Regions from separate parts of the Streptomyces sp. JNUCC 64 genome, predicted to be linked through region 1. Evidence: riboswitches for the same ligand, from Rfam matches in the RefSeq annotation. Region 1 holds a riboswitch; each other region holds the start of a gene.
What was found. A riboswitch is a leader RNA that binds a small molecule or an ion and turns the genes downstream of it on or off. The one in region 1 is predicted to bind cyclic di-AMP.
Positions count from the first base shown of each region.

Region 1 (4,436 bases):
CTGGCTGGACGTGAAGACCTCCGCCGGGGTGGAGGTGCCCGCCATCGAGGCCGCCGTCGACGAGGAGCTGGCCCGCTTCGCCCAGGAGGGCCCGACGCCCGAGGAGATGGAGCGCGCCCAGGCCCAGCTGGAGCGCGAGTGGCTGGACCGGCTCGGCACGGTCGCCGGACGCGCCGACGAACTGTGCCGGTACGCGGTCCTGTTCGGTGACCCGCAGCTCGCCCTGACGGCCGTCCAGCGGGTCCTGGACGTCACCGCGGAGGAGGTCCGGGAGGTCGCCGCGGCGCGGCTGCGGCCCGACAACCGCGCGGTGCTCGTCTACGAGCCGGTGGAGCACCCGGAATCCGACGGGGACGCCGACGCCGACCAGAACGTGAACAAGGAGGCGGCCAAGTGACCGCGGCCGGACCCACCGTGACCATGGACTTCCACCCCCAGCCGCAGCCGGGCGAGGCCAGCCCCTGGGCCTTCCCGCAGCCCGCCCGCCAGACCCTCGGCAACGGGATCACGGTGCTGCGCAGCGACCGCCCCGGCCAGCAGGTCGTCGCCGTGGAGGTGCTGCTCGACAGCCCGCTGGACGCCGAACCGGCCGGGCTCGACGGCATCGCCACCATCATGGCGCGGGCCTTCTCCGAGGGCACCGACAAGCACTCGGCGGAGGAGTTCGCCGCCGAGCTGGAGCGCTGCGGCGCCACCCTGGACGCGCACGCCGACCACCCCTGCGTCCGGATCTCCCTGGAGGTGCCCGCCTCCCGGCTGCCCAAGGCCCTCGCCCTGCTCGCGGACGCCCTGCGCGCCCCGGCCTTCGAGGACAGCGAGGTCGAGCGCCTGGTCCGCAACCGGCTGGACGAGATCCCCCACGAGCTCGCCAGCCCCGGCCGTCGCGCGGCCCAGGAGCTGTACCGGCGGCTGTTCCCGGCGGAGGTGCGGATGTCCCGCCCCCGCCAGGGCACCGAGGAGACCGTCGCCGCCATCGACGCGGCGGCCGTCCGCGCCTTCTACGAGCGGCACGTGCGCCCCGCCACCACCACGGTGGTCATCGTGGGCGACTTCACCGGCGTCGACGTGGACGAGGCCCTCGCCGACACCCTGGGCACCTGGACGGGCGGCGCGGCCGAGCCCCGCGCGGTGCCGCCGGTGACCGGCGACGACACCGGGCGGGTCGTCATCGTGGACCGCCCCGGGGCCGTCCAGACGCAGCTGCTCATCGGCCGCGTCGGCGGCGACCGGCACGACCGGGTGTGGCCCGCCCAGGTCCTGGGCGCCTACTGCCTCGGCGGCACCCTCACCTCCCGGCTGGACCGGGTGCTGCGCGAGGAGAAGGGCTACACCTACGGGGTGCGGGCCTTCTCCCAGGTGCTGCGCTCCACGGCCCAGGGGACGGGCGGCGCGCTGCTCGCCATCTCCGGCTCCGTGGACACCGAGTCCACCGGGCCCGCTCTGGAAGACCTCTGGACGGTGCTGCGCACGCTCGCGGCGGAGGGCCTGACGGACGCCGAACGGGACGTCGCCGTGCAGAACCTGGTGGGCGTCGCCCCGCTGAAGTTCGAGACCGCGGCGGCCGTCGCGGGCACCCTGGCCGACCAGGTCGAGCAGGAACTGCCCGACGACTACCAGGGGCAGCTCTACCAGCTGCTGGCGGCCACCGGCACGGTGGAGGCCACCGCCGCCGTCGTGAACGCCTTCCCGGTGGACCGGCTGGTGACGGTCCTGGTGGGTGACGCGTCGCGGATCGAGGAGCCCGTCCGGGCGCTCGGCATCGGAGAGGTCACCGTCGTCACCGGCTGACCCGCCGTCCGGAGCCCCTCCGGTGGGCCGTCCCGTCGTCCGACGGGACGGCCCACCGGCGCGTCGGGCACGGTCCACGGGCGCGCCGCCGGTGGGTCCGGGCCGGTCCGCGGGCGGGCCGACGACCCGTTGGCCGGGCGGCCGGTCCACGGTCCGTCAGGGGAACCGTCCGACGGGTCCGTTCCCTGATGTCCCGAAAGCCGGGGACGTTGCGGTCCGGGGTGTGGCATGCGCAACAAACGAGCCGTTCCGTTTGTCGTACGAAAGATCTTCCGCTTAGCGTCAGGGCGACTGTCCGTCGTGCGGTACGCCGCAGCCGCGGCACCGGGCGGTCATCGCCGAGTCCCCGTGGCGCGAGTCAGGGGAGCCGGGGACCCGTGTCGTCCCTGGGGTGAATCGGACGCCCGCCGCTCACGCGGAGGGGGCCCGTAGGAGACCTTCCTGCTCCGAACCCGTCAGCTAACCCGGTAGGCGAGAAGGAAGGAAAGGACCGACCACTTCATGGCGTTCACCCGCGCCACCGGGAAGCACCGCCGCCCCACGCGCGTCTCGCGGACCACCGCGAACGTCGCCGGCGTCGCCACCCTCACCACCACCGGAGTCATCGGCACCCTCGCCTCCCCGGCCCTGGCCTCGGAAGAGCCCTCGCTGGAGGACACCGGCCTCACCAAGACGGTCTCCATCGGCGACGTGGTCGCCGAGGAGATCGACGCGCAGGCCGCGGCCCAGCAGATCGCCGCCGACGAGGCCGCCGCCCTGGAACTGGCGGAGGCCGAGGCCAAGCAGCGGGCCGCCGAGATGAAGCGCCGGGCCGAGGCCGAGGCCGCCAAGGAGCGCGAGGCCCGGGAGCGCGCCGCCCGCGAGGCCGAGCGCAAGCGGCTGAACACCTATGTGAGCCCGATCGACGGGAGCCACGTCTCCACCTCCTACGGCGCGGGCGGCGGCATCTGGTCCTCCGGCACCCACACCGGCATCGACTTCCACGCGGACACCGGCACCCCCGTGCGGTCCGTCGGCTACGGCACCGTGATCGAGGCGGGCTGGGGCGGCGCCTACGGCAACAACGTCGTCATCAAGATGCACGACGGCACCTACACCCAGTACGCCCACCTGGTCTCCCTGGGCGTCACCGCGGGGCAGAAGGTCACCGCGGGCCAGCAGATCGGCCTCGCCGGGGCCACCGGCAACGTCACCGGCGCGCACCTGCACTTCGAGGCGCGGGCGACCGCCGAGTACGGTTCCGACCTGGACCCCGTCAGCTACCTCCGCTCGCACGGCGTCAGCCTCTGAGCCACCGCCCCGCCAGTCCGGGGCACCCACGGCGCGCGTCCGCGTGACGCGCCGCCCGTGTCCGGCGACGCGCCCCCACCGCGTCGCCGCCGAGTGCCGGTGCGGGACCAGGGACGCCCCGCCGTCACCACGCGCACCGAAAGCCCCGGCCGCCCGCCGGGGCTTTCGCGTTTCCCGGCGGCCTTCCCGGAGGCCGCCGCCCGGAAGCCGTCTCCGGACATCCGTACGACTTTCCCGTCAACTCCGGCAGACTGTCCGAAAATCCCATCGAATTCAGGAAGGTGGTCGGAAATCCCGGCGACCTGCAATAGAGTCGCCGGATCAATGTCGATCGACCGCGTTTCGCGGGAACAAAGCGGAGGTCCGGTCATGCGCATTCCCGCACACGCGGTATGCACGGCCATTCGGGACGACATCGTGAGCGGGGTCCTGGAGCGCGGGAGCCGTCTCACCGAGGAGGTCCTGGCCCGCCGCTACGGCGTCTCCCGGGTCCCGGTGCGCGAGGCCCTGCGCACTCTGGAGGCCGAGGGGTTCGTGGTCACCCGGCGGCACGCGGGCGCCTGCGTCGCGGAGCCGACCGACCGCGAGGCCGCCGATCTGCTGGACGTCCGTCGCCTCCTGGAGCCCCTCGGGGCGTCCCGCGCCGCCGAGCGGCGCACCGAGGCCCATCTGAAGGTGCTGAGCGGTCTGGTGCGGCTGGGGCGGGAGCGCGCCGAGAACGGCACGGCGGACGAGCTGCGCTCCCTGGGCTCCTGGTTCCACGAGACGCTGGACCAGGCGTCCGGCAGTCAGGACCTGGCCTCCATGCTCACCCGCCTCCGGCACAAGACAGCCTGGATGTACACGGTCGAACCGGCGGCGCGGCCCGTCGAGGAGTGGGCGGAGCACGGGCTGATCGTCGACGCGGTGGCCCGGGGGGACGCCCGGCGGGCCGGAGCGCTGATGGCCGAGCACACCGAACGCGGCATCGCGGCGCACCGTCGCCGGGTCCCGCGCCCGGCCGGGGAGTGGGCCCCGGAACGTCCGGCGGGCCGGACGGGTGCGGCGGGGGCCCTGAGGCCGGTGGGGGCGAGGGGTTCGGCGGATCCCGCGCATTGAGCCGGTCCGGTGGATCCGGCCGGTCCGACGGGTTCGAAACATTCCGTCAACACGGGGAGCCCCTCCCGGTAACAGAAGGGCCGTATACAAAGGGGAAGGGAATCCACCGGGATATCTGGCGGTGGTGTGGATTTCAGCGGTGCGCGGTATCCGTGGTCTATCCCGCCGGGGTTTATTCCGTCGCTCCCGCCCATTCCCACGGGGAAGGCGATGCGCTGTTCCGAGCGAGGGACGCGTCGCGTACGGGGAATTCACGTTCC
Region 1 covers NZ_CM137015.1:1,857,835-1,862,270, reverse strand. The annotation lists gene ACVWNX_RS07250 (M16 family metallopeptidase) at 1-397, shown strand, start outside; gene ACVWNX_RS07245 (M16 family metallopeptidase) at 421-1,788, shown strand; cyclic di-AMP (ydaO/yuaA leader) riboswitch at 2,115-2,276, shown strand; gene ACVWNX_RS07240 (M23 family metallopeptidase) at 2,290-3,078, shown strand; gene ACVWNX_RS07235 (GntR family transcriptional regulator) at 3,448-4,176, shown strand.

Region 2 (4,436 bases), 1.3 Mb from region 1:
GCCAGGCGCTCCGGGTTGGTGACGAAGAGGTCGTCGCCGACGAGCTGCACCTTGTCGCCGAGGCGGGAGGTGATCTCGTTCCAGCCCGCCCAGTCGTCCTCGAACAGCGGGTCCTCGATGGAGACCAGCGGGTACGCGTCGACGAGCTCCGCGTAGTAGTCGGTCATCTCGGCGGCGGTGCGCTCCTTGCCCTCGAAGACGTACACGCCGTCCTTGTAGAACTCGGAGGCGGCGACGTCGAGGGCGAGGGCGACCTGCTGGCCGGGGACGTAACCGGCCTCCTTGATCGCTTCGAGGATGAGGTCGAGGGCCTCGCGGTTGGAGCCGAGGTTCGGGGCGAAGCCGCCCTCGTCGCCGAGGCCGGTGTTGAGGCCCTTGGCCTTCAGCACCTTCTTGAGGGTGTGGTAGACCTCGGTGCCCCAGCGCAGGGCCTCGGAGAAGGACTCGGCGCCGATCGGCGCGATCATGAACTCCTGGATGTCCACGTTGGAGTCGGCGTGCGAGCCGCCGTTCAGGATGTTCATCATCGGCACCGGCAGGAGGTGCGCGTTGGGGCCGCCCAGGTAACGGAAGAGCGGCAGGTCGCTGGCCTCGGAGGCGGCGTGCGCGACGGCGAGCGAGACGCCGAGGATGGCGTTGGCGCCGAGCGACGACTTGTCCGGGGTGGCGTCCAGGTCGAACATGGCCTGGTCGATCAGGCGCTGCTCGGTGGCGTCGTAGCCGACGAGCTCCGGGCCAATCTGCTCGATGACCGCGAGGACGGCCTTCTCGACGCCCTTGCCGCCGTAACGGTTGGCGTCGCCGTCCCGCAGTTCGAGGGCTTCGAAGGCGCCCGTGGAGGCGCCGGACGGAACGGCGGCACGGCCGGTGCTGCCGTCGTCGAGGCCGACCTCGACCTCGACCGTGGGATTGCCTCGGGAGTCCAGGATTTCCCGGGCTACGACGACGTCGATGGACGGCACGAGCATCTCCTTCTGGGATGTGACGCGGGTACGCGGGGCCGGTGACCCCGCCGCCCCTGAGCCTAACGGCCCCCGGGGCTCCGGCCACTCGGCAGCCCGCCCTGTGGACAAACGGAAACCAAATTGTTCCGAACGCAAACAAATGTGTCCGGGGGGCTTCACCTGAGCTTTTCCGGGGCCGGACGCACCGCCGCCCCGGCGCGCGGGGGTGCGCGCGCCGGGGCGGACCGCCCGAGGGGACGGGCTTCCCGGCCGGGCCGGGGCGCGGCCCGGACCGGGGGTGCGGCTCACGGCCGGGGCGGGCCGGAGCCGGGGGTGGGGTCCGGAGGTCCGGGTGGGGTGCCGGGGCTCCGGTCCCGCGCGGGGCGCGGGGGCCGGGGCACCGGGCCCGGACGGACGGGGTGGGTCAGGAGAGGTGGAGCTGCTGGCCCGGGTAGATCACGTCGGCGTCGTCGACGATGTCGTCGTTCAGCTCGTACAGCTTCTGCCAGCCGCCCTTGACGCCCTCGGCCTCGGCGATGTCGCTCAGGGTGTCGCCCTTGACGACCTTGTACTCGCCGTCGCCCTTCTGCACCTTCTTGCCGGTGGGGGTCTCCACCGTCTTGGCGGGGGCGGACTGCGCGGGCTGGGCGGCCGGGGCGCGGTCCTGGGCGCGGGAGGCGCGCTGCTCGGTCTGCTGCGGCTGGGCCTGCGGCTTGGGAGCGGCCTGCTGCTGGACCGGGGCCTGCTGGGCCGGGGCCTGCTGCTGCGGCTGCGCGGGGGCGGCGGCGCCACCACCGTAGGGGGTGTTGGAGAGGCCGACGCCACAGCTCGGCCAGGCACCCTTGCCCTGTCCGGCGAGGACCTTCTCGGCGATCTCGATCTGCTGCGCCTTGGTGGCCTGGTTGGCGGTGGCCGCGTACTTGGTGCCGCCGAAGGCGGCCCAGGTGGAGGCGGAGAACTGGAGGCCGCCGTAGTAGCCGTTGCCGGTGTTGATGGACCAGTTGCCGCCGGACTCGCACTGGGCGACGCGGTCCCACTCGGCGGCGGTGGCGGCGGACGCGCTGGTCGCCGTCATCAGCGGGGCGGCGACAGCCGCTCCGGTCACACCCGCCAGGGTGACGATACGGGTGGCCTTGCTGGGCTTGCGGTGCTTGCCCTTGCCGGAAAGCAGCATGAGTCATCCCCTCACCGACGCCGTACGAGGTGAGCTGTCGGGTTCGGGCCGAGTGAGTGCCCGGCCGCGCGTCCAGCGCGCGGCTCCACCCCTAGCCGTCCGGCTGCCCTCCGGGAGTCCTGACGACTCCCGGGGCGGCCCCGTACGGCGCTTACCTTGGGTCCCCCGCTCCTGCCAACGGCGCTTCACGCGTCGAGTTTCCCGAGCCTCCGTCGGCAGGATTCGGCGTGACGGCGATCGGTGTCCGCATCGGCGAACGGCTCTGACCGTAGACATGGGCGGGGGCGAAACTCAAAGCCCAGCGGGCTCTCTGAGACCCATGTCTCACTTCCGCCCCCCGCACCAAATTAGGACATTCAGGGTCTAACTACTGCTGCTTCTCGGCTTTTTCGGGGGCGAGGTCGAGGCTCTGGCCAGGGAGGATGTGGTCCGGGTCGGCTCCGACGGTGCCCTTGTTGCCGTCGTAGAGGGCGGTCCAACCCCCCTCGACCCCCTGGGAGTCGGCGATGGCCGACAGGTTGTCACCGGACTGGACCGTGTACGACTTGTCCAGTTCGTCACGAGTCGCCGCGCGCGAGGCATGGCGTCCGGCACTCTCCTCGGCACGGGACGCGGCGGCGTCCTCGGCCGCCGCCTCGCCACGGTGACGGCCCGCGCCCGCCTCGGCCGTCGCGTCCGCCGGGATCTCGGAGGCGGCGGCGCCGTCCGGGGTCGGGGAGCTGGACGGGGACTCCGTACCGGGTTCGGCGGAGCCGCTGCCGGTGCCCTCGCCGGGGCTCTCGGTCCCGCCCGGCTCGGTCCCGCCGGGTGACGGGTCCGTGGAGGGGGAGGAACCCGGCTCCTCGGAGGGGCTGGTGGAGGGGTCGGCGGAGTCGGTGGGACCGGCGGAACCGGTCGTGTCGTCCGTGGGCTCGCCGGAGCCGGTGGACCCCGTGGAACCGGTCGCGGGCGCCGACGGGGAGGCCGGGTCGGACGGCTCGGCGGAGCCGGTCGCGCCGGACGAGGGCTTGGAATCGGGGGACTTGGTGGCGGGGGCCTGGTCGGCGGTGGAGCGGGAGGTGTCCGTCTTGCCCGCCGTCACCCCGGCGGAGACGCTCCCGGAGTCGCTCCGGCCGGAGCCCGGACCGCCCGGGTCCACATCGGCCTTGGGTCCGCCCTTGGTGAGCTTCACGGCCTCGCCGCAACCCGGCCAGGCGGCGGGTCCCGAGGCGGCCAGGATGCGCTCGCCGACCGCGATCTGCTGGGAGCGGCTGGCCTGGTCGGGGCTGAGCGCGTAGTCGAGACCGCCGTGCTGGTCCCATGCCTCCTGGCTGATCTGGAGACCGCCGTAGAAGCCGTTGCCCTCGTCGGAGCTCCAGGCTCCGCCGCTCTCGCACTCCGCCAGCCGGTCCCAGGTCGCGGCCTCCGCCGCGTGCGCGCCGGTCGCCCCGAGCAACGGGATGGCGATGGCGGAGCTGGTGACTCCGGCGGCGACGACCAGAGCGGGGGCCTGTCGGGGGCGTCGGTGACGACCGTTCCCGGAGAGCATGCGGTGGCCTTTCGTACGACAGCGGGACCGACCACGGCGACTGGGGACCGCCGAGTCGTCGTGAACGTAGCGGGAGTCGAACGCCTGTCACAAGTCAATGCAGTACGGATCACGCCCGCATCACGAATCTGATGGTCCGTCAGCGCGGCGGATCGTGGACGTCTCACGGCCAAACCCGGTTCGCGCTTCAACTTCTGCGGCACCAGGGCTTGTTGACAGGGCGGAGGCCCTTCTCACGCCCCCTCGCAAACGGGACGAAGACGGGCTTCTCCCCCGCCCTGGTGAGGGGGTGGAATCCCAGGTCGGCGCGGGTGCGGGAATTTCCGTCGGCGTGGTCGGTCCGACGGGACGGAACCGGGCGCGCCGGTGCGGGCCCGCGCCGTTCCCGGCGGGCGAATCGTCCGGTCCGCCGGGAACGTTCGCGGGCGGCGATCCGGCCACTCCTCGCGCGGCGCGGCGCCCGGGGACCGACCCGGGCGCCCGCCCGGCGCACTTCCGGCGGTCCGGGCGGTTCTCCGGGGTTCCCCGGGGTTCCCCGGGGCGTTCCGGCGGGTTACCGGGCCTCGGCGCGGGACCCGGGAGTCCTCCGGGCGGGGGTCTCGGCGCGGGACTCGTCAGGACTTCGGCGGGACCTCGGTGGGGGCTCGGCGGGACCTCGGTGGGGCCCTGGTGGGTGCCTCAGCGCGGGGTGAACCGCACCGGGAGCGTCCGCAGACCGCGCATGATCAGACCGCCCCGCCACCGCAAGTCCTCCGGCGCGGCGTCCAGTCGCAGGTCCGGCAGTCGTCGT
Region 2 covers NZ_CM137015.1:3,155,072-3,159,507, forward strand. The annotation lists gene eno (phosphopyruvate hydratase) at 1-962, opposite strand, end outside; gene ACVWNX_RS12795 (transglycosylase family protein) at 1,369-2,118, opposite strand; cyclic di-AMP (ydaO/yuaA leader) riboswitch at 2,122-2,311, opposite strand; gene ACVWNX_RS12800 (transglycosylase family protein) at 2,486-3,646, opposite strand; gene ACVWNX_RS12805 (cytochrome P450 family protein) at 4,325-4,436, opposite strand, start outside.
Region 2: linked by a shared signal. The riboswitch ahead of ACVWNX_RS12795 (transglycosylase family protein) and the one ahead of ACVWNX_RS07240 (M23 family metallopeptidase) in region 1 are both predicted to bind cyclic di-AMP.

Region 3 (4,436 bases), 730 kb from region 1:
CTGGAGACCGGCCGCCGCCAGCCCTCGCTGCCGATGCTGCTGGCGCTGGCCCGGGTCTACGGCACCACCGTCTCCGAGCTGCTCGGCGAGACGGTCGCGGACCGCGAGGCGATCGTCCAGGCCGGGACCATGGAGCCCACCCTCGCGGGCGGCTGGACCTACTGGCAGGCCGGGGCCCCCGGCCGGGGCATGCAGGCCCTGCGGGTCCGGGTGCCCTACGGCTCCCAGGGGGACATCGTCCGGGTGCACCCCGGCGAGGAGTGGCTGTACGTCCTGTCCGGGCGGCTGCGGCTGAAGCTCGGGGACAGCACCCATGTGCTGGCGCCCGGCGACAGCGCGCACTTCGACTCGCTGACCCCGCACCGCATCGTCGCCGCCGACGAGGACGGCACCGACCTGCTGTTCGTGCACACCCTGTTGCAGAGCCCGTCCGCCGCGCTGTGCCTCGGCCCGGCCGCCGGCCACACCCTGGGAGACCCCCGATGACCGAGCCCGTCCGGCCCACCGAACCGCAGACCCCCGTGCGCCGCCAGCCGCAGCTGGAGGACAAGATGCCGCCGAGCATCTGGATCCGGCTGGTCATCTACGTGGCGGTCGGCCATGTCGTCGCCGCCTTCATCTGGCTGCTCTTCGAGGTCGGGGCCAAGTGACGGACCCCGGACCGGCGGGCCCGGTGCCCGGCGGCTCAGTCCAGCAGCCGTGACCGGAGGCGGTCGCGCAGCGCGGGGGTGACCCCGAGGGCCTCGCGGAGGTACTCCTCGGTGCCGCCCCACCGCCGGTCGACGGTGTCGAAGGCCGCCGCCAGGTACTCCGCCCGCGCTTCGAACAGCGGGCTCAGCAGCTCCATCACCTCGTGCGTGGGCCCGTCCGCGTCCGCGTCGCGCCGCACCCGGTAGCGCCGGTGGGCGGCGTTCGACTCCAGGTAGTCCGCCTCGACGGCGTCCCGTCCCACCCCGAGGGCGAGCAGGGTCACCGCGACGGCCAGGCCCGCCCGGTCCTTGCCCGCGGCGCAGTGCATCAGCACCGGCACCCCGTCCTCGGCGACCGTCCGCAGCACCAGCGCGTGCTCGGCGGTCCGCTCTTCGATCATCACCCGGTACGCGCCCGCCATCCGCTCGGCCGCCCGGCCCCGCGCCAGTACCTCGCGCAGCTCGGCCAGGTCGCCCCGGCGCACCATCCTCCAGAAGGCGGCGCCGTCGGCCGGGTCGCTCAGCGGCAGGTGCAGATTGCGGACGCCGGGCAGCTCCACGTCATGGCCGTCCAGACCGCGGTCGGCGTCGTTGCGGAAGTCGAAGACCGTGTGCAGCCCCAATGAGGTGAGGAAACGGCTGTCGGCCTCGGTGGCGTGGGCGAGGTGGCCGCTGCGGAACAGCACCCCGTGCCGGATCCGTCCGCCGTCCGTGGTCGGCAGCCCGCCGAGGTCCCGGAAGTTGCGCACTCCGGTCAGCTCGGGCTCGGTGGACGGGATCTGCTGCGTCACGGGGGCTCCTCCCAGGCCCCGCCGACGCCGTTCGACGGCGGGCGCTGTCGACGATATACGACACGGTCCCCCGAAAGGATCACTTCTCGTACGTCTGTTCCGTTCATCCCCTGGGTCGCCCCGACGTGGGCGTTATGTCTGATAGAGGCGTGATGTAAATGAATGGAGTGGTTGGGGGGAGTGTGGCCCAACTGGCTCCGGAATGAGGACAGCTGGTGACGAAGGTGGTGACCGGGATCATAGTGGTCACCGTGGGTGGCGATCACCGCTCCGCCGCCTTCCCGCCGGAGCCCGGCACTTGAGGCCGGGGAACCGCTCCGCCATCGACGGAGGGTCACCGCGAACCCCCGGCCGGGATCAAGGAACACCGGGCCCGGGACGCCGTCCGGTTGTCTGGGCCGTCGGCGCTCGCCTAGCGTCACGCTCACTCCGGGCGGACGCCTAGTCCTGCCGCCGTCCGGTATCCGACGTCCCCACCGGACACCGGCAGGAGCGGGGAACCCACACGCAGTACGCCGACTCCGGCCACCGGAGCGGCTCGGGGTGAAGCCGCGCGAGCGCGGCCGGGCATCTCCAGCCCGAACCCGACAGCTCACCTCGCAGGCGCCGGAGAGGAACGCACCATGCCCGCGACGGGAAAGCACCGCCGCCCCAAGTCCACCCGGCTCGTCCGACGGGTCGCCATCACCGGAACCGGTGGCGCGGCGGCCCTCGCCCTGCCGCTCATCGGCGCCCAGACCGCGCAGGCCGCCACCCCCCAGGCCGCCCCCGGACTCAGCCCCGCCGCCTCCGTCGCCACGGTGGCCCCGGCCGCCCCGGAGCGGTCCACCGCCCGGGCCGCCGAGGTCCGCACCTACTCGGTCAAGGTGGGCGACCACCTCTCGAAGATCGCCGACGAGCAGGACGTGCGCGGCGGCTGGCAGCGTCTGTACGAGGACAACCGGAACGCCGTCGGCGTCGACCCGAACCTCATCCGGCCCGGTCTGAAGCTCACCGTCGGCGCCCGCGCGGCCACCCCCGCCGCCGCCCCCAAGGCCGCCGAGGCCCCCGCCCCGGCCGCTCCGAAGACGGCCACCGCTCCGAAGACGGCCGCCGCGCCCAAGGCCGAGCAGCCCCGGGCCGCCGCCCCCGCCGCCCCCAAGGCCGTGCCCGTCACGGCCCAGGCGGTGCCCGCCGCGACCGCCACCGCGTCCGGCTTCACGCTGCCCGTCGCCACCGGGGTCGGCACCCCGTACCGGGCCTCCGGCAGCATGTGGTCCAGCGGTTACCACACCGGCGTCGACTTCAGCGTCCCCGCCGGTACCCCGCTCAAGGCCGTCGGCCCGGGCACCGTCGTCTCGGCGGGCTGGGCGGGCGCCTACGGCAACCAGGTGATCATCCAGCACGCCGACGGACGGTACTCGCAGTACGCCCACCTCTCGCAGCTCGGCGTGGCCGCGGGCCAGTCGGTCACCGGCGGGCAGCAGATCGGTCTCGCCGGTTCCACCGGCAACAGCACCGGACCGCACCTGCACTTCGAGATCCGCACCTCCCCGGCGTACGGCTCCGACATCGACCCGCTGGCCTATCTGCGGTCGAAGGGCGTCAACGTCTGACCCCCTCTCCCCCCTGCGGCCCGGCGGCCGCACCCCACGTACGCGGGGCCGTATCGGCGGATACGGCCCCGCGCCGCGTTTCCGGGGCGGACTCCGGGTCTCCCCGGCGGCCCGGTCTCCAGGCCGCCGCTTCCGCCGGCCCTCCGTCAGTCGTCGGCCGCCCGTCTTTCCGCCGGTCCCGTATTCCCGGACCGGCGGAAAGGCCCGCATGGTCTTTCTCACGTCGCGTCAACCCCCCGCTGCCCCTTATTACGGTGGCGTAGGTCACGCCCGGCTTGGAAACATGGGCCGACGTGACAGCAGAGTCGACCTCCCTCATCCCTGACGACATCCGGTCCTACACAGCAGTCGGCGACAGCTTCACGGAAGGCGTCGGCGACCCCGGTCCCGACGGAGCGTTCGTGGGCTGGGCCGACCGGCTGGCCGTCCTCCTCGGCGACCGGCTCCCCGAGCACGCCTTCCGCTACGCCAACCTCGCCGTCCGCGGCAGACTCCTCGACCAGATCGTCGAGGAGCAGCTTCCCCGGGTCCGGGAGCTCGCTCCCGACCTGGTGTCCTTCTGCGCGGGCGGCAACGACATCCTCCGCCCCGGAGCCGACCCCGACGACGTGGCCGAACGCTTCGAACGCGCCGTCGCCGACCTCACGGACCACGTCGGCACGGTCATGGTCACCACCGGGTTCGACACCCGGGGCGTCCCCGTCCTGCGGCATCTGCGCGGCAGGATCGCCACCTACAACGGCCACGTCCGGGCCGTCGCGGACCGCTACGGCTGCCCCGTCCTCGACCTGTGGTCGCTGAAGACCGTGCAGGACCGCCGGGCCTGGGACACCGACCGCCTCCACCTCTCCGCCGAGGGCCACACCCGGGTCGCGCTGCGCGCCGCCCAGCTCCTCGGGCTCGGCGTCCCCGCCGACCCGGACCAGCCCTGGCCCCCGCTGCCCCCGCGGGGCACCCTCGAAGGACGGCGCGACGACATCCAGTGGGCCCGGGAGTACCTGGTGCCCTGGATCGGACGGCGGCTGCGGGGCGAGTCGTCCGGCGACCACGTCGAGGCCAAGCGTCCCGATCTGCTCCCCCTCTGAACGGCGCTCCCACGGGGTGACGTCCCGGTGCCGGGCCGTCCCGTCCGTCCGTGTCCGTGTCCCCGCCCCCGCCCGTCCCTGTCCGTCCCGTCCGGACGGACACCGGACACGGACGTCAGGGCGTCACCCCGTTCCCGGACCCCGTGGCGGCGCGGGCGCGGGGTCCGCGAACGGGGACGGGGACAGCGGCAGGGGCACCGGGCCGGAGGCCGCCGGGATCCGTTCCAGGACGCCTCCCGCGAACACGTCGTACAGCGGCAGGGACTCCAGGTGCAC
Region 3 covers NZ_CM137015.1:1,130,748-1,135,183, reverse strand. The annotation lists gene ACVWNX_RS04460 (helix-turn-helix domain-containing protein) at 1-486, shown strand, start outside; gene ACVWNX_RS04455 (DUF6126 family protein) at 483-650, shown strand; gene ACVWNX_RS04450 (tyrosine-protein phosphatase) at 686-1,480, opposite strand; cyclic di-AMP (ydaO/yuaA leader) riboswitch at 1,984-2,101, shown strand; gene ACVWNX_RS04445 (M23 family metallopeptidase) at 2,104-3,075, shown strand; gene ACVWNX_RS04440 (SGNH/GDSL hydrolase family protein) at 3,369-4,160, shown strand; gene ACVWNX_RS04435 (STM4011 family radical SAM protein) at 4,284-4,436, opposite strand, start outside.
Region 3: linked by a shared signal. The riboswitch ahead of ACVWNX_RS04445 (M23 family metallopeptidase) and the one ahead of ACVWNX_RS07240 (M23 family metallopeptidase) in region 1 are both predicted to bind cyclic di-AMP.

Region 4 (4,436 bases), 2.0 Mb from region 1:
CCATCGCGAGGAGCGCGGGGAGCTGTTCGGGGGTGCGGGCGCTCGCCAGCGGGGCGGCGATCGTCGGACGGGAGGCCAGCCAGGCGAGGGCGACCGTGGCGACCTCGGCACCGCGCTCGGCGGCGACGGTGTCGAGGGCCGCGAGCACCCGCGGGCCGCGCTCGGTGGACAGATGGCGGGAGGCCGAACCGGAGCGGGCGCTGTCGACGGTGGCGCCCGGCCGGTACTTGCCGGTGAGGAAGCCGGAGGCGAGCGCGAAGTAGGGGACGGACGCCAGCCCGGACCGGGAGGCGACCTCCCGCAGCCCGTTCTCGTAGCCGCTCCGGGCGACCAGGCTGTACTCGGGCTGGAGGACCGCGTACCGGGTCAGTCCCTCGCGGTCGGCGAAGTCCAGGGACTCCTGGAGCCGTTCGGGGGTGAGGTTGGAGGCGGCCACGGCCCGGACCTTGCCCGCGCGCACCAGGTCGTCCAGCGCGGTGACGATCTCCTCGACGGGGACGGTCACATCGTCGAAGTGCGTGTAGTACAGGTCGATGTAGTCGGTGCCGAGCCGGGTGAGGGAGGCGTCCGCGGCGGCCTTGATGGTGGTGGCGGACAGCCCCTTGTACTCGGGGTGGGAACCGACCTTGGTGGCGATGACGACGTCGTCGCGGTTGCCGCGCGCGGCGACCCACCGGCCGATCAGCGTCTCGGACTCGCCGCCCTGGTTGCCGTCCGCCCAGGCGGAGTAGGAGTCGGCGGTGTCCACGAAGTTGCCGCCCGCGCCCGTGTAGGCGTCGAGGACGGCGAAGGTCTGGGAGGTGTCCGCGGTCCAGCCGAAGACGTTGCCGCCGAGGGCGAGGGGGAAGACGTCGATGCCGGAGGGGCCGAGCGGGCGCAGAGAGGTCATGCCCGTAGTCAACACCGGTGCGCGCCCGGGTCTTCCGTCGGGACCGTGGGACTTGGGGGGGGAGGCCGGTGGAACTCCCGGAACCCGGGGGAACCCCCGGAAGACCCGGTGGAACCTCCGAGGGGGGGGACCGACGGCCCTGACGTCGGGGGATGAGCGTCAGGGCCGCCGGAACTCCGGGCGTGGGGGGAACCGTCGGGGAACCGGGGCCGCCGGGGGTACGGACGGCCGCGCGGTCCCCGTCGAAGTGGGGAACGACGGGCTCCGGAGACCGTCCCGGCGCACGGGGGCGAGGGTGCCCCGGCGCACCGGGAAGTCAGGGACGGAGTGACCGTGGATCAGAGGGGTACGGCGTGGCCGTACGGTCAGAGACCGAGGCCCTTGCCGCGCAGATAGGCGGCCGGGTCGACGCCCCCGCCGCCACCGGGGTGGACCTCCAGGTGGAGGTGGGAGGCGGTGGACTTGCCGGTGGAGCCGACACGGCCGATGACCTCGCCGGTGGCGACCTTCTGACCGGCGCTCACGTTCATGGACGACTGGTGGGCGTACCAGATCTCGGTGCCGTCGTTGAGGGTGAGGATCGTGAAGTAGCCGTACGAGTTGTGCCAGCCGGCCTGGGTGATGGTGCCGCTGCCGACGGCCTTCAGCGGGGTGCCCGTCGGGGCGGCGAAGTCGAGGCCGGTGTGCGCGCCGGACGACCAGATGGCGCCGGCCTGCCCGAAGGTCGCGGTGAGCGAGTAGCCGGAGAGCGGGAGGACGAAGCTTCCGGCCAGCTTGGCCAGCCGCTCCTTCTCCGCCTTCTCGGCCTGCTCCGCCTTGGCCTTGGCCTCGGCAGCCGCCTTCTTGCGCTCCGCTTCCGCCTTGGCCCTGGCCTTCTCCTTGGCCTTCGCCTTGGCTTCGGCGTCCGCCTTGGCCTTCGCCTTGGCCTCCGCGTCGGCGGCGTCCTTGAGGGCCTTCTTCGCGGCGGCCTTCTCGGCGGCGGCGCGGGTGGCGGCGTCGGCCTGGTCCTGCTGCTGCTCGGCCTGCTGCATGATGCGGGCCCGCAGCGCCTCGCCCGCGTCGGTGGCGCCCTCGGCGGCGTCGGCGGAGGTGATGCCCGCGCCGGTCAGCGGGGCGGCGGCGGTGGTGGTGTCGGCCTCGGGCTCCTCGGAGTCCCCGGGCATGATCGAGCCGAAGTCCGGCATCGATATCTGGATGGCGGGCTTGCCGCCCTGCGCGGTGGCGATGCCGCCCGCGCCGACGGCGGCGATGACGCCGACGCCCAGGACCGTGGAGCTACGGGCGAGTCCGCCGCGCTGCTTGGCGACGCGGTGCTTGCCGCGCACGGGCCGGACGGTGTCCGCGGTCGGGTTCCAGACCTCCCGCACCTCGCCCTCGGTGACCTCGGGGCCGTAGACGCGACCGTAGGGGGAGTAAGCCCCGTCCTCGGCCGTGTTCGGCGCGTAGGGAGCTTCGGGGGCAGGCCGATTGGACGCCACTGAGGCGTACTCCTTCCTTCCTTCTCGCCTACCGGGTTAGCTGACGGGTTCGGAGCAGGAAGGTCTCCTACGGGCAGCCTCGCGAGAGGGCCGTCCGATTCACCCCATGGTGGTGGTTCCCCGGTTCCCTCGCGGGATTCGGCGCGTGCGCGCGGAGCCGACTCTGTGACGGCTGGGACGACCGCGCTGCGTTATCGAACGTTAATAGACCCGGGGGCCTGATTCCAAGCGCTTCCGGTTGATCATTAACGCCCATGACGGGGACTTATCGGGACACGGGCGGGCGGAACCGGGCGAGTTGACGGTCGAAGATTATTCCCCGGTGCGCCAAACTTTCTTTGACGGATACTCAGTCGTTATCGGACCGCGAGCCGTCGACTACGGGCGGTGAGATCCGGGCCGGGGCCGCCGCCCCACGAGCACCGAGCCGCCCCCGGGGGCCTGGAGCGCCCGGGGGCCCCGGGGGCCACGCCGTCCCCGACCGACCACCGCCGCAACCGCAATCGGGGCCGGGGCCGAGGCCGAGGGTGGGCACCCGGGGGGGGTGCCGTCTCACGGACGGCGCACGGCGAGGAGGGCCATGTCGTCCTCCGGCCCCGCGCCCGTGTGCAGCAGGACCGCCCCGGTGACGGACGTCAGCAGCGCGTCCGGCCCCACGAAGGTCCGCCCGCCGAGCCAGAGCACCGGATCGAAGAACTCCCCGCGCGCGTCCCGGGCCTCGGACAGCCCGTCGGTGTACACGAGCAGACAGGCCCCGGGCGGGAAGGCCACCTCCTCGCAGAGGTCCGGCCACACCCCGAGGTCGGCCATCCCCAACGGCAGCGCCGGAAGCGCCGGCACCAGCACCGTCAGCCCGCCGTCCGGGGCGAGCAGCAGCGGCGGCGGATGCCCCCGGTTGAGGATCCGGACGACGTCACGGCCGTGCGGCAGTTCGGCGAGGACGGCGGTGGTGAACCCCTCAAAGAGGTCGACCTCGCGACGTCGCACCTCCTCCCGGGCGAGGGCGCGTTCGAGGCGGCGGGCCACCGCTTCCAGGTCCGCCTCCTGCTCGGCGGCCTCGCGGAACGCCCCGATCAGCACGGCGACGGCGGAGACCGCGTTCATCCCCTTACCCCGGACGTCCCCGACCACCAGCCGGACGCCGTGCGGGGTGTCCTGCACCGCGTACAGGTCGCCGCCGATGGACGCGTCGGCCTGGGCGGCCTCGTAGCGCGCGGCGATGTCCAGCCCGCCGATCCGTTCGGCCGGCTCCGGGAGCACGGCCCGCTGGGCGGCCTCCGCGATCTCCCGCGCGGACGCCAGCCGGGCGTCGCTGCGGCGGGTGAGGCGGTTGATGACGACGGCGAGCACGGACACCGTCACGATCGTGGCCAGGTCGGTGACGGACTCGGCGCGGCCCAGGGCGCCGTCCTCGATCCGCTCGCCGATGGCGGCGGCACAGGCGGCCAGCCCGACGGCGACCGTGCCGCGCCTCCCGTAGAACGGGGCCGCGGCGAGCGGGGCGGCGGCGAACAGCGGGGCTGCGGTGAAGCGCGCCGGGGTCAGCTCGTCGTAGAACACTCCCGCGACGATCAGCAGCACGGGCAGCGCCCGGACGAGCCGTCCGACCCAGCCCGAGGGAGTCCCGGTGGGGACCGCCGGGCGTCCGGTCGCGGGGGCCGGGGGCCCGTCGCCGGTCGGTTCACCTCCGTGGCCCACGTACCGTCTCCCGCCGCCTTCCGTCCGCTCACCCCAGGCTTGCCCGCGCCTCCCCGGGGGGCGAGCCGTGCGGAGCCGTACGGGTGAGCGGACCGCGCGGGGCCGCGCGCGCCCATCGGCCGGGCACCCGGGCACGCACCCGCCGGACATACGGGCACGCATCGGCCGGGCATACGACGAGGGGCCCGGAAGTCGATGACTTCCGGGCCCCTCGTACTGAGTAGCGGGGACAGGATTTGAACCTGCGACCTCTGGGTTATGAGCCCAGCGAGCTACCGAGCTGCTCCACCCCGCGTCGGTAAACCCAACTCTACACCACGTCAGAGGTGGTCCCTCACCACTTTCCGCCCGCTCCCCCCGTCGCTCCGTCC
Region 4 covers NZ_CM137015.1:3,810,155-3,814,590, forward strand. The annotation lists gene ACVWNX_RS15535 (aldo/keto reductase) at 1-889, opposite strand, end outside; gene ACVWNX_RS15540 (M23 family metallopeptidase) at 1,255-2,367, opposite strand; cyclic di-AMP (ydaO/yuaA leader) riboswitch at 2,378-2,521, opposite strand; gene ACVWNX_RS15545 (PP2C family protein-serine/threonine phosphatase) at 2,920-4,065, opposite strand; tRNA gene ACVWNX_RS15550 (tRNA-Met) at 4,287-4,360, opposite strand.
Region 4: linked by a shared signal. The riboswitch ahead of ACVWNX_RS15540 (M23 family metallopeptidase) and the one ahead of ACVWNX_RS07240 (M23 family metallopeptidase) in region 1 are both predicted to bind cyclic di-AMP.